One region of the Agrobacterium sp. 22-221-1 genome, then DNA from elsewhere that is predicted to be linked to it. Evidence: riboswitches for the same ligand, from Rfam matches in the RefSeq annotation. Region 1 holds a riboswitch; the other holds the start of a gene.
The links. A riboswitch is a leader RNA that binds a small molecule or an ion and turns the genes downstream of it on or off. The one in region 1 is predicted to bind S-adenosylmethionine.
Positions count from the first base shown of each region.

Region 2: another riboswitch for S-adenosylmethionine. It lies ahead of ACQZ5N_RS24850 (O-succinylhomoserine sulfhydrylase); the one in region 1 lies ahead of metA (homoserine O-acetyltransferase MetA).

Region 1 covers NZ_JBNWCL010000004.1:169,802-180,607, forward strand. Annotated here, with positions in the region: gene ACQZ5N_RS08235 (ABC-F family ATP-binding cassette domain-containing protein) at 1-1,072, opposite strand, end outside; gene ACQZ5N_RS08240 (thiamine diphosphokinase) at 1,077-1,730, opposite strand; SAM riboswitch at 1,820-1,896, shown strand; gene metA (homoserine O-acetyltransferase MetA) at 1,980-2,906, shown strand; gene ACQZ5N_RS08250 (aldose epimerase family protein) at 3,083-4,102, shown strand; gene mtgA (monofunctional biosynthetic peptidoglycan transglycosylase) at 4,118-4,864, opposite strand; gene ACQZ5N_RS08260 (polyprenyl synthetase family protein) at 5,002-5,916, shown strand; gene ACQZ5N_RS08265 (OmpA family protein) at 5,947-6,609, opposite strand; gene ispG (flavodoxin-dependent (E)-4-hydroxy-3-methylbut-2-enyl-diphosphate synthase) at 6,676-7,926, opposite strand; gene ACQZ5N_RS08275 (MFS transporter) at 8,047-9,237, opposite strand; gene ACQZ5N_RS08280 (DeoR/GlpR family DNA-binding transcription regulator) at 9,250-10,050, opposite strand; gene pyc (pyruvate carboxylase) at 10,177-10,806, opposite strand, start outside.
Region 2 covers NZ_JBNWCL010000026.1:42,909-53,714, reverse strand. Annotated here, with positions in the region: gene uppY (Wzy-type polysaccharide biosynthesis protein UppY) at 1-28, opposite strand, end outside; gene uppX (Wzx-type polysaccharide biosynthesis protein UppX) at 316-1,608, shown strand; gene ACQZ5N_RS24880 (transporter substrate-binding domain-containing protein) at 1,646-2,407, opposite strand; gene ACQZ5N_RS24875 (glycosyltransferase family 2 protein) at 2,578-4,509, shown strand; gene ACQZ5N_RS24870 (hypothetical protein) at 4,722-5,015, opposite strand; gene aqpZ (aquaporin Z) at 5,068-5,793, opposite strand; tRNA gene ACQZ5N_RS24860 (tRNA-Gly) at 5,931-6,004, opposite strand; gene ACQZ5N_RS24855 (2'-deoxycytidine 5'-triphosphate deaminase) at 6,061-7,158, opposite strand; SAM riboswitch at 7,232-7,310, shown strand; gene ACQZ5N_RS24850 (O-succinylhomoserine sulfhydrylase) at 7,354-8,538, shown strand; gene apaG (Co2+/Mg2+ efflux protein ApaG) at 8,772-9,164, shown strand; gene ACQZ5N_RS24840 (Hsp33 family molecular chaperone) at 9,214-10,203, opposite strand; gene argF (ornithine carbamoyltransferase) at 10,445-10,806, opposite strand, start outside.

The DNA.
Region 1 (10,806 bases):
TGAGATCCTCGCGTTTCTGGTCGAGCGTCGCGATTTCCAGATTGGTGCCGAGCTTCACCGTGCCGCTATCGGGCTCCATCTGGCCGGTGAGCATCTTCAGAAGCGTGGTTTTACCGGCGCCATTCGGGCCGACGAAACCGATGCAATCGCCGCGATGGACGCGCAGCGAAAACGGTGCGACGATCACGCGCTCGCCATAAGCCTTGGTGATGGCCTCGGCTTCGATGACGAGCTTGCCGGATTCACGCCCTTCGGTAACGGTCGCTTGCACCGTGCCCTGCGGCCCCTTATGGCCGCGATATTCCGCACGCATGGCCTGAAGCTCGCCGACGCGGCGCATGTTGCGCTTGCGCCTTGCGGTCACGCCATAACGCATCCAGTGTTCTTCACGCTCGATGGCCTTGCCGAGCTTGTGCTGTTCCAGCTCTTCCTCTTCCAGCACCTTGTCGCGCCATTCCTCGAAATGAGCAAAACCGCGATTGAGACGGCGCGACTGGCCACGATCCAGCCAGACGGTCGAGGTCGAGACCTTTTCGAGAAAACGCCGGTCATGCGAAATCAGCACCAGCGCGCTGCGCGTCTGCTGCAGCTCGCTTTCAAGCCATTCGATGGTGGGCAAATCGAGATGGTTGGTCGGTTCGTCCAGCATCAGGATATCGGGTTCCGGCGCCATGACGCGGGCAAGAGCCGCACGTCGCGCTTCACCGCCGGAAAGGCTCGCCGGATGTTCCTGCCCGGTGAGACCGAGATGCTCAAGAAGATAGGTGACGCGATAGGGATCGTCACCGGGGCCGAGCCCGGCTTCGGCATAGGCCTGAACCGTGTCGTAACCGGCAAAATCCGGAGCCTGCTCCAGATAGCGGATGGTGGCGGCCGGATGCCGGAAAACCTCGCCCGACTGCGCCTCGACCAGACCCGCGGCGATCTTCATCAGGGTGGACTTGCCGGAACCGTTGCGCCCAACAAGGCAGATGCGGTCGCCCGGTTCCACCTGGAGATTGGCGCCATCGAGCAGCGGGGTCACGCCGAAGGTCAGCTTGATGTCATCGAGTTTCAAAATAGGGGGTGCCAAGGCGTCAGGCTCCGGTCAGATCATAAGGGCGGGCGAGCACGATGGCTTTTCCGCTTTTCAGCGAGAAATGCACGGGGCCGCCATTCGCGACATTGGAAATAGTGCGGGACGAACCGAAAGCAAGCGCGAAATCCTTCAGCGGATAACGCACATTGCCGATATCGAGCCCCTCAAGGGCGGTAAATCCGGCGACCGAAAACAGCGAGGCGGGCGGCAGATCGATATCCAGCGAACCGGCAAGCAGCGGCCGCGCCTCTTCTTCACCGGAGGTCAGCGTAACATCGATACCACGTTCGGCGAGCGCCACCGCGTAAAGGAGGTGCTGAAGCGCATGGTCGCTTCTCGCGCCTCCAAGCGCACCGACAAGCACCAGCGAATGCGCTCCACGGGAGAGAGCTTCCGATACCGCGATCTCGCCATCCGTCACCGCCTTTGCGGCCGGGTATGGCTGCCGCGCTACATCGGGCCAGGCCTCCAGCAACTCTTTGCTGGCGGAATCGAAATCCCCGACCCACAACTCCGGCGCAAGGCCAAGCGGCCCGGCATGGCGCATGCCGCCGTCGGCCGCAATCACACGGCTATCCGCGACCGCCTCTTGCAAACGATCGGTCACCGTAACATCGCCGCCAAGCAGAATGGTGAAGCGCTCTTTATCCATGCCCTGCCTTATCGCACCTCCGCCAAAAATGGAAAGCGGAAACCCGATGAAATCGGCCTATATTGATTTTCGCCGGCTTCGGGATTATGAAACGCCTCAGTGGTGATTTGCCGACCGGCTTGCAGCCACTTTAAAGAAGTCGCTAAAGGGTCGAGGAAAAAGGCAATTTCCTGGGACCGGTCGCGATTTCGCTGCCGGTTTTTTTGTTTTCGCAACGTTCTTTACGTGATCCGGAAAAGAGAGTTCGACATGCCGATCAAGATTCCCGATACGCTTCCCGCTTTTGAGACCCTCGTTCATGAGGGCGTGCGGGTCATGACCGAAACGGCGGCCATCCGGCAGGATATCCGCCCGCTCCAGATCGGGCTTCTCAACCTCATGCCGAACAAGATCAAGACGGAAATCCAGATGGCGCGCCTCGTCGGCGCCTCGCCGCTGCAGGTGGAGCTGTCGCTGGTGCGGATCGGCGGCCATCGCGCCAAGAACACGCCGGAAGAACATCTTCTGTCCTTTTACGAGACGTGGGAAGAAGTGCGCCACCGCAAGTTTGACGGTTTCATCATTACCGGCGCCCCCGTGGAGACGCTGGCCTATGAAGACGTGACCTACTGGAACGAAATGCGACAAATTTTCGAATGGACGCAGACCAACGTTCATTCGACGCTGAATGTCTGCTGGGGCGCGATGGCCGCCATCTATCATTTCCACGGCGTGCCGAAACACGAGCTGAAGGAAAAGGCTTTCGGGGTCTACCGTCACCGCAATCTCTGCCCCTCATCGATCTATCTGAACGGATTTTCGGATGATTTCCAGGTCCCGGTCTCGCGCTGGACGGAAGTACGCCGCGCCGATATCGAAAAACATCCGAAACTCGAAATCCTGATGGAATCCGAGGAAATGGGCGTTTGTTTGGTGCATGAGAAAGAGGGCAACCGGCTCTATATGTTCAACCATGTCGAATATGATTCGACATCGCTTTCGGACGAATATTTCCGTGACGCGAATGCCGGCGTGCCCATCAAGCTGCCGCATGATTATTTTCCGCACAACGACCCGGAGCTTGCCCCGCTCAACCGCTGGCGCAGCCATGCCCATCTGTTTTTCGGCAACTGGATCAACGAGATATACCAGACGACGCCCTATGATCTCGAAGCCATCGGGCAACTGGCCGCGTAAAGCGCGTCGCGTTTTATCGAACGCATGCGACGCGCTTTCGTTCTGTTTTAAGCATGTCTTTTTCCCAAAACCGCGGCACACTTTTGGGAGACATGCTTTGAATTGCGGGATTGCGAATTGCCGGAAAATGACGCAACGTCCGCCCGGCAATTCGCAACATCAGGGAGAATGACGAGATGAGCGACGCGGCGGCGCGGGAGAATTTCGGTTTCACGGCGACCGGCGAAAAAGTCGAACGCGTCACCATCTCGAAAGGCGGGCTGACGGCCAAGGTCATTACCTGGGGCGCGGTCATTCAGGATCTGCGCCTTGAAGGCCACCAGCCGCCGCTCGTTCTCGGCTTCGATAAATTCGAGGACTACAAATATTCCTCCTATTTCGGCGCCACCCCCGGCCGCAACGCCAACCGCATCGGCGACGGTCGGTTCTCGATCGACGGGCACGAATACCAGCTGGAGCTCAACGAAAAAGGCGTAACCCACCTGCATGGCGGCAGCGACGGCATGGGCAAACGCAACTGGATGCTGATGGAACATGGCGAAAGCCATGCGGTTCTACAGATCATCGATCCCGATGGCCGCGCCGGTTATCCCGGTAATTGCACGGTCACGGCCACCTATACGATCCTCGACGGCGGCGTGCTTTCGGTGGTCTATGAAACGGTGACCGACAAGCCGACCATCGCCAATGTCTGCCAGCATTCCTATTTCAATCTCGATGGCGCAGACACCGCACTTGGGCATGAGATCAGCATCGCGGCTGATTTTTACCTGCCCACCAATGACAAGCAGATACCGACGGGAGAAATCCGCTCCGTCGAAGGTACCGTCTTCGACCTGCGCCACCCGACACCGATGCGGCGCAAGGAGAATGGCGAGCAGGTTCTCTACGACCATAATTTCTGCCTCTCGCCCGAGCGCCGCGCCAAGCGCAAGGTTGCCCGCGCCTATTCACCGGCCTCCGATATCGCCCTTGAGGTTCACACCACCGAACCCGGTGTGCAGTTTTATTCGGCCTTCAAACTGGACGTTCCGGTTCCCGGCCTCGATGGCCGTCACTACGGCCCCTTTGCCGGTTTCTGCCTGGAAACGCAGATTTGGCCGGACGCCGTCAATCACCCGGATTTCCCGCACGCCATCCTGCGGCCGGGTGAAACGCTGCGACAGGAAACAGACTATATTTTCAAGAAAGGCTGACGCGGCGCGCCGGGGTCAATCCAGCACGCAGCCGACATAGCCGCCGGAGGCGCGGGCGCGCCGTTCGATAAGGCCGGCGAGCCGTTGCAGCCCGCGTCCCGGCTTGCTGGCGACGCGGTCGATTGGATTGGGTAATGACACAGCCAGCAGCGCCGCCTGACGGGAGCTGAGTTTCGCGGCCGGCACCTTGAAATGGTACTGGGCGGCAGCCTCGATTCCATAAATGCCCGGTCCCCATTCGGCAACGTTGAGATAAATCTCCATCATCCGTTTTTTCGACCAGACGAAATCAGCCGCGATCGCCAGCGGCAGTTCCAATCCCTTGCGCAGGAAAGAACGGCCATTCCACAAAAACAGGTTCTTGGCCGTCTGCATCGGAATGGTGCTTGCACCGCGGGTGGAAGCCCCATCGAGCGCATTGCTGACCACGGATTGCATCTGGTTCCAGTCCACGCCGCCATGGAAACAGAATTGCCCATCCTCGGACATCATCACGGATTGCACAAGGCGCGGCGAAATATCCTCAAGCGGCACCCAGCGCCGGTCATATCCCTGCAGGGTCGCCAGATCGGCGAGCATCAGCGTCGAGACCGGCCGGATAAACGGCAGCGCATAAACCGGGATCAGCAGATAGGGCAGGATCAGCAATGCCAGCAAGGTCATGAAGATGCGCTTTGCCAACGTGCGAAAATCCACCTTCGGACTGCTCCGGTCTTCCGCCAGCACGGCGTAATCTGCGTCGCTTTCAGGCGTACTGCTCAATATTCGTCAAAGCCCCGCACCAATTGAAGCCTTTCATAGTCCATTGCCGCCTTCAAGGCGAGTCCGCTCAAATAGTTGCACCTCTGGAATCACGAAAAGGTTTGCCTGCATTCGCGCGGCATGCCAAAGAGCGCGGCATGGACGCTGCGATGACAAATTTCGAAACGAAGCTGCGCGAAAACGCGACAAAAACCGAAGCCCTGCTTGGCCGCCTGCTTTCCGGCGAAGCCCGCGCGGATGAGATCACGCGCCCACAAAATCTGCTCGACGCCATGCGCCATGGCGTGTTGAACGGCGGTAAACGCCTGCGGCCCTTCCTCGTCATCGAAAGTGCCGCCCTTGCGGGCGGGAATGCCGAAGCCGCCCTTCATGTCGGCGCGGCACTGGAATGCCTCCATTGTTATTCGCTTGTTCATGACGATCTGCCGGCCATGGACGATGACGACCTGCGCCGCGGCCAGCCGACCGTGCATCGCAAATTCGATGAGGCGACCGCTATTCTCGCCGGCGACAGCCTGCTGACGCTTGCCTTCGATATCATCGCCTCGGACGAAAATCCGCTTGCGGCCGAGCGCAAGGCCGCGCTCGTACTCTCGCTTGCCCGCGCGGCGGGCATCGGCGGCATGGCCGGCGGCCAGGCCCTCGATCTCGCTGCGGAGAAAAAAGCACCCGATGAAGCCGGTGTCATTACATTGCAGGCTATGAAAACCGGTGCACTGCTGCGTTTTGCCTGCGAAGCAGGCGCAATCATCGCCGGCAGCGATATTTCCGAAAGGCAAAGGCTGCGTCTCTTCGGCGAAAAGATCGGCCTCGCCTTCCAGCTTGCCGACGACCTTCTGGATTTGACGGCCGATGCCGCCACCATGGGCAAGGCAACCGGCAAGGACGCCGCGCGCGGCAAGGGAACGCTTGTGGCGCTGCGCGGCGAGGACTGGGCACGCAACCAGCTGCGGGAGCAAGTGGCGGAAGCCAGCGAACTGCTGGCCCCTTATGGAGAAAAGGCCGCGATTCTCATCGCGGCCGCCAGATTCATCGCTGAACGAAAGAGCTGAGCGGCTTCCACTCAGCTTTTCATTACCCAATCAGCCCTTGAGCGGCGAAATCAGCACTTCGACGCGACGGTTCTGGGCGCGGCCATCCGGCGTTGCATTCGAAGCGATCGGCTGCGACGGGCCGAAGCCGAGCGTCGAAATACGGCGCTGGTCAACGCCGCGCGCGCCGAGATAATTGGCGACCGATGCGGCACGACGCTCCGAAAGGCCCTGATTGTAACCGGCGCTGCCGGTGGAATCGGTATGGCCGTTGATGTCGATGAGCGTGCGGTTGAACTTGTTCAGCACGATGGCGACGGAATCGAGCGTCTGATAGAATGGCGGGATGACCTGATCCTGGTCCGTCGCGAAGGTGATGTTCGACGGCATGTTGAGAACGATGCTGTCGCCACGGCGGGTAACCGAAACGCCGGTTCCCTGAAGCTGGGCGCGAAGCTCGGCTTCCTGGCCATCCATGTAATTGCCGATGGCGCCGCCAGCGAGCGCACCGATGCCCGCACCGATAAGCGCGGCATTGCGGCGACCGGTCGGCGAACCGCCGACAGCCAGACCGCCCAGAGCACCGACCACGGCGCCGATGCCGGCGCCGCCGGCCGTGTTCGACATCTTCTGCTCACCCGTATAGGGATCGGTGGTGGTGCAGGCGGAAAGATAGGTCCCGCAAAGGGCGACGATCGCGATTTTTTTGATCATGTGTTTTGATGCTCCGAGAGGTTCAGGAGGTATGACAGTAGAATTCCGGCCTTTTCACGGTACTCTTTACTCCGCCGCATCTTTCCGGCCAAAACGCTTTTCGATGTAATCGATCACAAGCGCTTCAAAATCAGCGGCGATATTGGGACCACGCAGGGTCAGCGCCTTTTCGCCATCAATAAAGACGGGCGCTGCCGGGCTTTCACCGGTTCCGGGCAGGGAAATGCCGATATCGGCATGTTTGCTTTCACCGGGGCCATTAACAATGCAGCCCATGACGGCGACATTGAGGGCCTCGACACCCGGATATTTCTCACGCCAGATCGGCATGTTCTTGCGAATATCGTTCTGGATGTTCTGGGCAAGTTCCTGAAAAACGGTGGACGTGGTGCGCCCGCAGCCGGGACATGCCGCAACGACCGGAATGAACTGACGGAAACCCATGACCTGCAGCAATTCCTGCGCCACCTGCACTTCGCGGGTGCGGTCGCCATTCGGCTCAGGCGTCAGCGAGACGCGGATCGTATCGCCGATGCCGTGCTGCAGCACATAACCCATGGCGGCGGACGAGGCGACGATGCCCTTGGAGCCCATGCCCGCTTCGGTGAGGCCGAGATGCAGGGCGTGATCGGAGCGTTCCGACAGCATGGAATAAACGGCGATCAGGTCCTGCACCTGGCTGACCTTGGCCGACAGGATGATGCGGTTGCGCGGCAGGCCGATTTCTTCGGCAAGCTCGGCGGAAATCAGCGCCGACTGAACGATGGCCTCACGCGTGACCTGACGGGCGGAGAGAGGGAAACCCTGCTCCTTGTTCTTGTCCATCAGCGTCGTCAGAAGTTCCTGATCGAGCGACCCCCAGTTGACGCCGATTCGGACCGGCTTGTCGTAGCGGATCGCCATTTCGACGATCTCGCCGAACTGCTTGTCCTTCTTGTCCTTGAAGCCGACATTGCCCGGATTGATGCGGTATTTCGCCAGAGCTTCGGCGCAGGCCGGATGATCGGCCAGAAGCTTGTGGCCGATATAATGAAAATCGCCGACAAGCGGCACATCAAGCCCAAGACGCAGCAACCGCTCGCGGATTTTCGGCACGGCGGCCGCGCTCTCGTCGCGGTCGACGGTGATGCGCACGATTTCCGAACCGGCCCGGAAGAGCGCCGCCACCTGCTGCACGGTGGCGTCGATGTCCGCCGTATCGGTGTTGGTCATCGACTGCACGACGACGGGCGCGCCGCCACCGACGATGACACCGCCCACGTCTACGGCGACGGATGCGCGGCGGGGCTTGGGATCGTAATCGGCATGTGACGTCATGGCGGTCTCTGGAGCTTGCGGCAAGGTCTGGCAATTGAGGTGAAACAGGCAAGCCTGCTTGTCAACACCCAACGCATGAGAGCTTCTACTTTACCGCAATCATGGCAAAATTCGAGACGCCTATTCCTTGCCCGCACCATCCGCATGGCGGGCGAGCCGTGAAAGCAGCAGAACCACCACATGCAAGAGCGGCAGGGCGATGAAGACGCTGGCAAGACCGGTATGCTCGGCAATAAAGCCGATGGCCGATGGCGCCACCAGAATACCGGAATAGCCCATGGTGGTGACCACCGAGAGACCAATGCCGGGCGCCAGTCCCGGCATGTTGCCGGCGGCGGAAAAGGCAATGGGCACCATGTTGGAAATGCCGATGCCGGCAATCGCGAAGCCGATGATCGCGATAGTGGAATTTCCCGCAAGACCAGCAATCATAAGACCGATAATCGACATGGCCGAACAAAAGCGCAGGGTCGTCACGGCGCCGAAGCGGTCACGCACCAGATCGCCGGCAAAACGCATGGCCGCCATGGTCATGGAGAAGGCCGCGAAGGCGAAACCGGACTGCGATACCGAAGCACCGAGTTCATTGCGCAGATAAAGCGCGCCCCAGTCAAGGATAGCGCCTTCAGGAATCATCGAGAACAGCGCCATCAGGCCGATGATCCACGGCAGCGGCGTCAGCGGCAGGCCGCCTTTCGGGCGTTCCTCCTCCGGATGCGGACGATCCGCAAGGACGCGCGGCCACGCGATGACCAGCAGCACGAGTGCAATGACCGTCAGCGCAATGGCGTGCCCCTGCACACCGATGGCCGTGATGAGATAACCGCCAAGACCGGCGCCGATCAGGCCGCCAAGGCTCCAGAAGGCGTGGCACGACGACATGATGGCGCGGCGCATATCCCGTTCCACTGCTACCGCATTGGCGTTCATGGCGACATCCATCGCCCCCGTCAGCCCGCCGAACAGAAACACCGCAATCACCCCGGCCCATACCGTGCCCGCCCAGGAAATGAAAAGCAGAGTCGGCAAAAAGATCGCCGCAGTGACGAGGCTCACCGTACGTGAGCCGAAACGGGCGATCTGCGAACCGGCAATCGGCATGAAAACCAGCGAACCGATACCGAAGACCAGAATGATCAGGCCGAGCGCGCTCTCACTGAGGGACAGGCGCGCCGCAAATTCCGGAATCTTGGGCGCCCATGACCCCATCATGAAACCGTTCATCAAGAACAGCAGGGAAACGCCCAGCCTGTGCCGCGTCAGATAGGACGAGCGTATGCCTGTCGGCGAAAATGTCGTGGGGCCATTCATCGGCAATATCCTTCAGACTTGACCATGAGAAAACTGAGCGACGTCATCATCGCCGCAATAAATCTGTACGCCCTTTGCCGACAGCGCCTCGACGAATGCGCGGTCGGCATCCTGCTCCAGCACGAGGGAGAGAGGTGGAGAAAAATCATGCACATGGAAAGCTGCCCTGTGGCCGAGCTTTTCCGTGGTGATGGCGGCGACAATCCGCTGGCTGGCGCTGCAGGCAAGCCGCTTGAACACCGCATCCTCGAAAACATCCGCCGACAGACCCATCTCGGCCGCAACGCCGCAAACACCGAGAATGCAGAGATCGGGCCGCATCAGTTCGAGCTGCCGAAGCGCCATGGCGTCAATCGCAGCACCTACGGCCGGATCGACCTTGCCGCCGATCAGCACCAGATCGATATCGGCCCGCCCCGTCAGTTCAGCGGCAATGGCGGGCGTATTCGTCACCACCGTCAGGTTGAGCCCGGCGGGAAGCGCCCTTGCAATGGCGAGATTGGTGGAACCGGCATCGATGAAGACGACCATGCCCGGCTCGAGAAGCGGGACAACGGCGCGCGCCAGCAGGGCCTTGCGGTCGGCATCCTCGGCAATGCGCGTCTTCAGCGGCACCGTTTTGCTGTCGGAAAGCAACGCCCCGCCATAAACCCGCAGGCATTCTCCCCGGGCTGCCATCTCACGCAGGTCGCGGCGCACAGTGTCTTCGGAAACGCCGAAATTCTGCGCGAGATCCTGCGCCAGCACCCGGCCGCTTTGCCGTAACTGCGCAAGGATGAGCGCCTGCCGCTCGCTGACAAAATGATCGCTCATCGGAACTCATGCATAAACAGGAATAAACGTGCACGAACATGCATATTCGAGTTTTTACGGCTGCGCAACAAAAAACGCCCGCCGGAGAGGCGGGCGTCTGACACTCATCAATGATCGGATACGGCTTTATTCCCCGTAAGCGATCAACAGATCCTTCGCATCGATCTGATCGCCGGGGCGCACCAGAACTTCTGCGATCTTGCCATCGCGTTCGGCGTGAAGCGCGGTTTCCATCTTCATGGCCTCGATGGAAAGCAGCACGTCGCCGGCCTTGACGTCCTGGCCCTGGTTGACGAAAACGCGGCTGATCACGCCCGGCATCGGCGCGCCGATATGGACGGCATTGCCGGGCTCGGCCTTGCGGCGCACGGCGGAGCCGGAAGCACCATGGGCACGATCCGGCACCTTGATGCGGCGCGGCTGGCCGTTGATCTCGAAGAACACCGTCACCATGCCCTTATCGTCAGTGCCGGACGAGGCCTGATTGACGATGACAAGCGTTTTGCCGCGTTCGATATCGGCAAACAGTTCCTCGCCGTCCTCCATGCCGTAGAAATAGGCATGGGTGGGCAGCACCGAAACCGGGCCATAGGTCTCGGCTGTCAGCGCGAAATCCGTGAACACCTTCGGATACATCAGATAGGACGCGAACTCGAAATCGTCGACGTTGCGCTCCAGCTTTGTCTCGATCACCTTCCGTTCGGCATCGAGATCTGCATCTTCCAGCAGCGAACCCGGACGAACCGTATAGGGCGC
Region 2 (10,806 bases), on a different contig from region 1:
CGGGCTGCGTATCAGCCAAACGCGGCATGGTCGCCTGCATCGAAAATGGATAGTCGGATCATTGGCCTGCCTTGTGACGAACAACGAAACCCTTCTGAAACAGGGCCATGTCCAAATAACCATAAACAGTCATTATCATCATTATTATGCAATTGCTTTAACCCTCTCTTACCTCAAGAGGGATAAGACAGGATAAACTGCCATTCATTCGGGTCGCGGACTTTCACTTTATTGGCCGGTTGCGGCTTTTTCAGTTCGCCAGATTTTAAAAAGCAGCGCAGTCATTTTTGAATTCGCCCGGCAATGCCGGAAAACATGGAGAATGAGGTGTCGTTCAATACGCCGCGGCTCGGCCATCTAGTCAGACTGGGATTGACCTACATGGCATCCGGCGGAGCGCTCCTCATGTCCAGCGCCGCCCAGCTTCTGACCTTCGCGCTGCTTGCCCGCCATCTCGGTGTCGAACAATTCGCGCTTTACGCCTCCATCACGGCCGTCACCAATCTCGGCGTCCAGATCTGCGGCATCGGTTCGCAGGAATCGCTGATCCGCCGTGTCGCGCAGGATCGCAGCATGTTTCCCGTCATGCTCGGCCACAGCTATCTTTTAAGCGCCGCGACAGGCGTGGTTCTGACGATCATCGGCATGGTGACGATCCCGGTATTTTTCCCGACCTCGGAAACATTGCTGCACACGCTGATCACCACCTTCCTGATCCTGTTCACGAACCTCGTCCTCCTGAAAGTCATCTCGCTTTCCACGCAGAGCTTCATCGCCCATTCCGACTTCGCCTCCGCCAACAAGCTGGAAGTGATGTTTGCCGTCGCCCGCACCATTGCCGCGGTGGTCGCCTGCCTCATCTTCAAGGTGGAAACCGTAGAGGCATGGGCGTTGTGGAACCTTGCGGCCCACACCATTGCGGCCATGATCTCGGTCAAGGCGATAGCGAGACTCGGCAGCCCGGTGTTCCGCATCGTGCGTGAGGAAATCCGCATCGGTGTCCTGTTTTCCACCCAGTTCCTGTTCAAGGCCGTGCGCGGCAATGCCGATATTCTCGTTCTCGGCGCCATCGCCAGCGCCGAGGTGCTGGGCAGCTATTCCATCGCCCGGCGCATTCTCGACAGTTCCTATCTCTCCGTCGAGGCCCTCAACCGGCTGATCTATCCGGGTTCGGCTTCCGCCGCCCTGCAGGGCATCAGCAAGACCATAGAACGCGCCTATAACGTGCTGAAGGCCGCACTTTTCATCGCGACCGGCAGTGCGCTCGTCATTTTCATCATCGCGCCCTTCCTGCCGCTTTTGTTCGGCGATGAATATGTTTCGCTACCCATCATCACCCGCGTGCTTTGCTGGGCGGTTCTGCCCATGGCCGTTGCCGCCACCGCGCTCGAGGCGCTCGGTGCATCAGGACGGCAGGATATTCGCGCGAAGATCTGGAACAGCGGCAACCTCATCGGCTCCGTCATCGTCGCTTTCTTCACCTGGTCATTCAGCATTTCGGGAACGATCGGCAGCTATTTCATGGTGGAAACCGCCATCGCCGCCGCCGTATGGATCGCGCTGCTGCGCCTGCGCCGCAATGAAGAGGTTTTCGCGCCAGCCAAATAGGAGCTGGCGTAAGCACCTATCCGGTGGCCGGCTCACCCTAATAGAGCCCATAAGGGAAATAACGCCGGTAGATTTCTTCCAGCCGGCCGTTGCGGGAAAGGGCCGCCAGCGCCTGATCGAAAGCCGGAACAAGCACGTTGTCGGGATCGACGGTCATGATGGACAGGCCTTCACCGAGAAACCTGTCGGACATATAGGGACCGCCGAAGAGTGCGCAGCAGCCTTCGGAAGCGCTTCCCGAAACCCAGAAAGGCAGGCGCAGACCGTCGGCGAAGATGGCGTCCACCTTGCCTTTCTTCAGCGCGTCATACATCGGCTCGTAGCCATCGAAGCCCTCGGCCGCGGCCTTTGGAAAGAACGCCTTCAGCATCTGTTCGTGCCGCGAGCCGGCAACCACACCCACCTTCTTTCCCGAAAGCGCATCGGCACCGGAGCCGGTGAATTTCGCCGCCTTGTTCACAGCAAGACGGGCGGGCATCAGGAGATAGGGCCGCGAGAAGGTAAAACTCTTGCGCAGGTCGGCGGTGGTGGCGAGGCCGGAAATCACCGCTTCGCCCTCACCCATTTCCAAAGCCGCCTCCAGCTCGTCAAACGGCAGCGCCTGCACCTGGCATTTGCTTTCGACCTTCAACTGGGCGCAGATTTCACGCACCAGATCGACATGGAAACCCGCAAGCCGGCCTTCCTGATCGGTAAAATTGAAGGGCGGGAAATCGACCGACATCAGAAATCTGATGCGGGGAACGGAAGAAAGATCGCCGCCCGGAAACCGCTCCTGCGCATCGAACAGCACCGGCATCCGGTTGCCGTCCGACAGGCCTTCCGCACGTACATCGCTAAAAAAACCAGTAAATTGTAAAGCGAAAGCTAAAGTAAATCCGAGACTTATATTCCGCGTTACACTCGTCATTCTCATCTATACTATCCGTAACAGGAAGTGGGGCGTTACCATGACGGCGGCGGCGATGCATGGATTATTTTAGGCAATATACACGAGATTCGTTTCGCACGACGCCGGCGACACGAAAAATTGCATTTTCCCATGTCAGTGAAAATCCACTCCCAACCGCTTCCGAACAGGACCAGGCCAGACAGGCCCGCTTTCTCTCTTCGCTGGGATTGGGCAGGCCCTATATCAAGGCATTCGAACAACGGGCTCTGGAAAATGGCTCGACTTTGGAGGACGAATTGCTGGCAAGCGGTCTCGTCACGACGGATGCCTATTTCGGTGCCTTCGCCAGATTCCTGCGGTTGCCGTTTCTCCCGGAAATCGGGCCGGACCGGGTGATGGACTTGAACAGACTGGACACTCAGCTCTCCGAGCCGAGGTTCCTGCGGCTGACACCATTGAACGGCACACCGACGCTGCTGATCGTGCCGGAACTGGCGCGGATGGCGTCGCTGAAAAACATGCTGGATCAGCATCCGCGTCTTCTCGACGACTTTGCCGTGACAACCCCGCAGGCCATGCGCAGCGCAATCTGGAAAGCGGGCGAGGCCCGCCGCTCGGCGGAAACCCAGCAGCGGCTTTTCAACACGGCGCCGCACCATTCCGCCAGGATCACGCTGCATGGCCAGCAGGGTTTTTGCAGCGGCGTTCTCCTTACCCTGCTCATTCTGTCGCTACTGTTTTACACGGAAGCGGCATTTACGTATCTGCATGTCACCCTGACGATGTTTTACCTTTTGACCCTGCTTTTCAGGCTGTTTGCGCTCTTCCATCTCCCCATGGAAAAGGACGCCACCTTGCCTCTTCGGCAGGAAAACGAATTGCCTGTCTATACTGTTCTGGTGGCGCTTTACCGGGAAGAGGCCGTCGTCGGGCAGCTCATCGGCGCATTGGAACGTCTGGACTGGCCCAAATCCCGGCTGGACATCAAGCTTGTCTGCGAGGCGGACGACGGCGTGACGATCGAGGCGATCCAGCGGATGAATCCCGGCCCGCATATGGAGGTCGTCAGGGTGCCGCCTTCCCTGCCGCGCACCAAACCCAAAGCCCTCACTTACGCGCTTTCCGGCGCGCGTGGCGCATTCGTTGTGGTCTATGATGCCGAGGACCGGCCCCATCCGCAGCAATTGCGCGAAGCCTATGCCACCTTCCGCAACGAGCCGGACGAGGTGGCCTGCCTGCAGGCGCCGCTTATCATCAGCAATGCCTCTTCTTCCTGGCTCAGCGCCTGTTTCGCATTGGAATATTCCGGTCTCTTCCGCTGCATGTTACCTGCCCTTGCCGCACACGGCTTACCGTTGCCGCTTGGCGGCACCTCCAATCATTTCCGGACCGCCGTGCTGCGGAAGGCCGGCGCCTGGGACCCCTATAATGTAACTGAGGATGCCGATCTCGGCCTCCGGCTGCATCGGCTGGGTTATCGTTGCGGCGTCATCCGGCGACAAACGCTGGAGGATGCGCCGACCTTGCTATCCGTGTGGCTGAACCAGCGAACACGCTGGTACAAGGGCTGGCTGCAAAGCTGGCTGGTGATGACCCGTGCGCCCTTTGCGACCGCGCGCGACATGGGATGGTTTGCCTATGTGGTCTTTCAACTGCTGATCGGCGGCATGCTTCTGTCGTCGCTGGCGCACCCCCTGCTCTTCGTTTCCATGGCATTCATGACCATCGCCCTCCGGGAAAATGGTGCTGACCTGCTACTCACCTGGCAGGGTCTTCTGTTTTTTATCGATGTGCTGAATATCGTCGGAAGCTACACGATCTTCGTGCTGATGGGCCGCAGCAGAATGATTGCCTATGAAAGAAGGCGTGTCGGAAGGCGGTGGCTGGCAATGCCCGCATATTGGCTGATGCTGTCCATCGCGGCCTGGCGGGCCGTGGTGGAACTCAAAACCAAACCCTTCGCATGGAACAAGACACCACACGCGCCGGTCGCCAAAAATACCTCATGATCCGGCATCTTCGGCAGAGCCAAAACAGTCCTGATACTTCTTTCGACCAGCCGCGGCAGCGGCTCATGGCTTCACTCACATTGCTGCTGCCAGCAAAGCCACTTCACACTTTCCACTACCGCCGTCATCGATAACAGGAACCAGTGCCTTGCCGAACGAAGCTCCTCCTTCGGCAAGGTCCGTCATTTCATCCTGAAGGCGACCGAACCGCTCTACTTGGTAACGAGCTTGTTCTTGATCAGGCCGACGATGATCTGCACGATCAGACCGCCGACACCGCCGCCAACGAGCTGGCCGGCGAGAGCGCCGATATCCACGCCGCCGGCTGCCGCATCTCCCGCTGCGCCGAGCAGCGAACCAAGCACGGTTCCGCCGCCGAGACCGCCGATGGCGCCGGCAATCAGATTGCCAAGCGAACCAAGATCGGAGTCCTTCACTATCTTTCCGCCTGCCGTGCCGCCTACCGCACCGCCGACGATCTGGGCCAATATCGAAGCAAGATCCATGTCATCCTCCTCAGTCGTTTCCCCGACCATTCGAGGAAACAAAGCCTCTTATTCATGTCTGCGCAGGTTGAACCGAACCGGCATGGCCGGCCTTCTCTTCCTCGCCGAAGATTTTCCAGATCACGGCCCCAATGGCGCCGCCGAGGATCGGAGCGAGCCAGAACAGCCAGAGCTGCTGCAGCGCCCATCCGCCAACGAACAATGCCTGTCCCGTGGAGCGGGCCGGATTGACGGATGTGTTAGTGACCGGAATGGAAATCAGATGAATAAGGGTAAGGGCAAGACCGATGGCGATCGGCGCGAAGCCGGCAGGAACCCTGCCATGCGTTGAGCCCAGAATGACGATCAGGAAAAACGCCGTCAGGATGACTTCGATCAGCAGCGCCGATACGAGAGAATATCCGCCCGGCGAATGTTCACCATAACCATTGGCGGCAAAACCGCCGATTTCAGCCCCCGCCTTGCCAGTGAAGATGACATAAAGCGCCGCAGCCGCGACGATCGCCCCCAGAACCTGCGCCACAATGTAGGGCACGAGGTTCGCTGCCGGGAATTTACCGGCAACGGTGAGGCCGACTGAAACGGCCGGATTGAAATGACCGCCCGAAATGCCGCCAACCGCATAGGCCATGGTCAGAACCGTCAGACCAAAAGCAAAAGCGACACCAAGGAAGCCAATACCGAGTTCAGGAAAGCCGGCGGCAAAAACCGCACTGCCGCATCCTCCGAACACGAGCCAAAAGGTTCCCAGAAATTCCGAAAGAAGTTTGCGACTCATAACACTTCCCCTATGTTACGACTGCATCAACTATTACGTGCAATTTAATCGTAGTCAAGCTAAATTGCATATTAGCGCAACGACCGACACGATGGCGGCTAAACGCGGCACAGGAAGAGTGTCAGATGTCTGGAAAATGGAGCGGGTGAAGGGAATCGAACCCTCGTATTCAGCTTGGGAAGCTGCTGCTCTACCATTGAGCTACACCCGCGCCGCGCATAAGACATCGGATAGTTCGCAGCGGGTGTCAAGCACCCGCCGGGTTGGTTATTCGGCGCGAAAATGCTTGGAGAGCTTCAGCCCCTGCGCCTGATAATTGGAGCCGAGGCCGGTGCCATAGAGGCCTTCCGGTTTTTGCAACATGTGCTCGTAAACCAGCCGGCCGACGATCTGGCCGTGTTCGAGGATGAAGGGAACCTCGTGGCTGCGGACTTCGAGCACGGCGCGGCTGCCGGTGCCGCCCGCCTGCGCATGGCCGAAGCCGGGATCGAAGAAGCCGGCGTAGTGCACGCGGAATTCGCCCACCAACGGGTCGAAGGGTGTCATTTCGGCCGCATAGAGCGGCGGAACGTGGACTGCTTCGCGCGAGACGAGAATATAGAATTCATCCGGGTCGAGGATCAGTTCGGCGCGGCCGCGGGCATAGAGCGGCTCCCAGAAATCGAGAACGTCATGCTGGGCTTTCTTGTCGACATCCACCACCGCCGTGTGATGTTTGCCGCGATAACCGATCAACCCGTTTTCACCGAAACCCTTGAGGTCGATCGAGAGCGCGATGCCGCCGCCGGTCACGTTGGGCGTGTCGCTGGCAACCAGCGTTTCCGTCTCGTGCAGCTTCAGCAGTTCACTTTCGTTGAGCAGCGAATGGCCGATGCGGAAGCGGATCTGCGACAGGCGCGAGCCGCGTCGCACCACGATTGGGAAGGTGCGCGGGCTGATTTCCAGATAGAGCGGGCCGGCATAACCCGCCGGTATCTTGTCGAATTCCTGCGCGCTATCAGTCATGACGCGGGTGAAGATATCGAGACGGCCGGTCGAGCTTTTCGGATTGGCCGAGGCCGACATGTCCGCCGGCAGCGCAAGGCTCTCCATCAAGGGAACGATATAGACACAACCGGTTTCCAGCACCGCGCCCTGGGTGAGGTCGATCTCGTGCAGGCTGAGACGATTGAGCTTGTCGATGACGCGGTTTCCGGGGCCGGGCATGAAACTGGCGCGCACGCGATAGGCCTTCGAGCCGAGCCTGAGATCGAGGCTGGCGGGCTGCACCTGATCAGCATCGAGATCGGCCTCGCTCTTCAGCTTGCCGCCCGCAAACAGCGCCTTGATTGCGCCATCCGCCAAAATGCCCGTGGTTCTCGTCATGGTCATCATTCCTTTTTACGGCGACAAAACCAAAAGGAAAGCATTGACGCAAGCCGGTAACGGCAGTATGGCAAGCTTATCCCGTGGTGATTTGGCCGGTCGGCTTGCAGCCACGTTAAACAAGTGGCTAAAAAGACCGGGTGCTAGGAACCGGTCTGCTTTCGCGGCCGGTTTTTTTGTTTTGAAGGTGATCACATGAGCAATAAATGGCGCCCGGCAACCCAGCTCGTTCACGGCGGTACGCTACGCTCCCCTTACGGTGAAACGTCGGAAGCGATCTATCTGACCCAGGGTTTCGTCTATGAAAACTCCGAAGCCGCCGAAGCGCGCTTCAAGGGTGAAACGGATGGGTTCATCTACGCCCGCTATGCGAGCCCGACCAACGACATGTTCGAAAAGCGCATGTGCCTGCTGGAAGGCGCTGAAGACGCCCGCGCACTTGCGTCGGGCATGGCCGCCGTCACCGCCGCCATCATGTGCCAGCTGCGCGCCGGCGACCATATCGTTGCGGCCCGCGCCCTCTTCGGCTCCTGCCGCTGGGTGGTCGAAACGCTCGCGCCGAAATACGGCATCGAATGCACGCTGATCGACGGACGCGATCTCGGAAACTGGGAAAAGGCGATCCAGCCGAACACCAAGCTGTTCTTCCTCGAAAGCCCGACCAATCCGACGCTTGAAATCATCGATATTGCCGGCGTGGCGAAGCTCGCCAACCAGATCGGCGCGAAGGTGGTGGTCGACAACGTCTTCGCCACACCGCTTTTCCAGAAGCCGCTCGAACTCGGCGCGCATATCGTCGTCTATTCGGCAACCAAACATATTGACGGCCAGGGCCGCTGCCTTGGCGGCGTGATCCTTTCCGACAAGAAGTGGATCGAGGAAGAGCTGCAGGATTATTTCCGCCATACCGGCCCGGCCATGTCGCCTTTCAATGCCTGGACGCTTCTGAAGGGCATCGAGACCCTGCCGCTGCGCGTCAAACAGCAGACGGCCAATGCCGGCAAAATCGCCGATTTTCTCGCCGATAGCGGCAAGGTCGCCAAGGTCATCTATCCCGGCCGCGCCGATCACCCGCAGGCCGATATCATCGCGCGGCAAATGTCCGGCGGCTCGACGCTTGTGGCTTTCGAACTGAAGGGCGGCAAGGAAGCGGCCTTCAAGCTGCAGAACGCGCTTGAGATCGTCAAGATTTCCAACAATCTCGGTGACGCCAAGAGCCTCATCACCCACCCCGGCACGACGACGCACAAAAACCTCACCGACGAGGCGCGTGCCGAACTCGGCATTTCCGGCGGCACCCTGCGCCTTTCCTGCGGCATCGAGGATACCGACGATCTGCTGGAGGATCTGGCGAAGGGTCTGGCGGCCGTTTCGGCCTGAAAATTCAATCTGCAAATCGCCATGGCCTGACCGCGTGTCGGGCCATGGTTCGCCTGCACGGTCTAAAAAGACCGCATCAGGCAACCAATATTTACCTTTACCGTTATCCCTAACGGTGGAAAACAGCGCAACAGGAGACGCCTCCTGCCCGTCAAGTCATTCATTTTCTTGACGATAGCCAGAGCCTATAGTGTAGGATGCGGCGGCAGGCATAATATCGAGGTGTGGCGCGTATGTATCGTGCTCTGACAAGGGATATCGAGGTAACGGTCGATCCGTATTATCTCGAGGAACAATCCGACCCGGATGACGATCGTTACGTCTGGGGCTACAAAGTCGTGATCGCGAACAATTCCGATATCCCGGTTACCCTCGTCAATCGCTATTGGCACATCACCGATCAGAACGGACAGGTGGATGAGGTCTATGGGCCGGGCGTCGTGGGTGAGAAGCCGCATCTGAAACCGGGCGACAGCTACGAATATTCTTCCGGCTGCCCGCTGGATACACCTTCCGGCCTGATGTTCGGCCATTATGAAATGGAAACGGAAAATGGCGAGGTGTTCAACGTCACCATACCCGCCTTTTCGCTGGATTCACCCGGCCTGATGCGGGTCCTGAACTGACATTCACCCGGCAATGAAAAAGCCGCGCCCTTCAGGACGCGGCTTTCATTCAGGCATTCTCAAATTCGCTGACATCGTAGCGATAGGTCGTGGAGCAGAACTCGCAGGTCACGGCAATGGCGCCGTCTTCCTCGCTCGCCTCGATCTCCTCGGCGGTGAAGCCGGACAGCACGCCCTTGATCTTGTCCCGCGAGCAGCTGCAACGGTCGAAAACCGCCTGCGGATCATAGATGCGCACACCGCTCTCATGGAAAAGCCGGAAGAGAAGGCGTTCCACCGGCACCTGCGGATCGGTCAGCTCGTCGGTATCCACCGTGTTCAGCAGCGTTACCGCTTCGGTCCAGGCATCGTCTTCCTGCACCTCGTGACCGCCCTCATCGCCATCGCCGCCATGCAGGTCGCGCATGCGCAGCCGCTCAGGCGCCTGCGGCAGGAACTGCGCGATAACGCCGCCCGCACGCCAGCCATGACGCGGCTTGCCTTCGCCATCACGGTCGAAGAACTCGGCAACGCCCAGCCGCACACGGGTGGGCAGCTGTTCTGACTGACGGAAATAAACCCCGGCAATGTCTTCCAGCGAGGAGCCATCGAGCGGCACGATACCCTGATAAGGCTGCATGCCCGCCCCCTGATCGATCGTGAAGGCCAGAATGCCGTTGCCGAGCAATTGCTCCGGCGACGTCGCCCCGGCCGCAATCGCCTCCGCCAGCCGCTCCTCATCGAAACGGGCATAGGCGCGCATGCTTTCCGGCGCGGTGAAATCCGCAACCAGCAGGTCGACCGGGCCGTCACCCTTGGTCTGGACAGTCAGCTTGCCGGAAAACTTGAGCGACGTGCCGATCAGCGCCGTCAGAACGGTCGCTTCCGCCAGCAGGCGGGCGACCGCCGGGGGATAGTCATGCCGCTCGAGGATGGCATTCAGCAGCGGACCCACCTGCACGGCGCGGCCGCGCACATCCAGACCTTCGACCTGAAAGGGCACAACCTTGTCGTCGCCAGCAAAATCGAGATCGTCCAGTTCAACCGTTACATCTGCCATGTCATACTCCCTGGCGCAGCCGTGGCGCCGCTACCGTCCAAAAGTCCGGCTTTTAAAATGTGCTTTTTTGCTTGTCGCACAGAGACCCGGGAAGAGAAACCGCTTCCGGGGAAAAACGTGCAAATCGTGATGATGGCCCGCCAGCAAAACCGACGAGCCTCTTCGAAGTCCCACAGATGGTAATCTATGCGGTCAAGTTCAAGCACCCGGCGTGACGCGTGTCAGGCCGGGCGATTGCTCATCAAATGACGCCCATGCACCAGGCGATGATGGACTTCTGCGCGTGGAGGCGGTTTTCCGCCTCGTCGAAGACGACGGATTGCGGACCGTCAATCACGGCATCCGTCACTTCCTCACCGCGATGCGCCGGCAGGCAATGCATGAACAGCGCGTCTTTTTCCGCCTTGGCCATCAGGGCTTCATTCACCTGATAGGGCTGGAAGATGTTGTGGCCGCGCGCCTTGTGTTCCTGGTTCATGGACACCCAGGTATCGGTGACGACGCAGTCCGCACCCGCAACGGCCTTGTCGGCGTCGTGGCACAGCATGATCTCGCCGCCATTGTTGCGCGCCCAGTTCAGGAACTTGTCATGCGGTTCGGAGC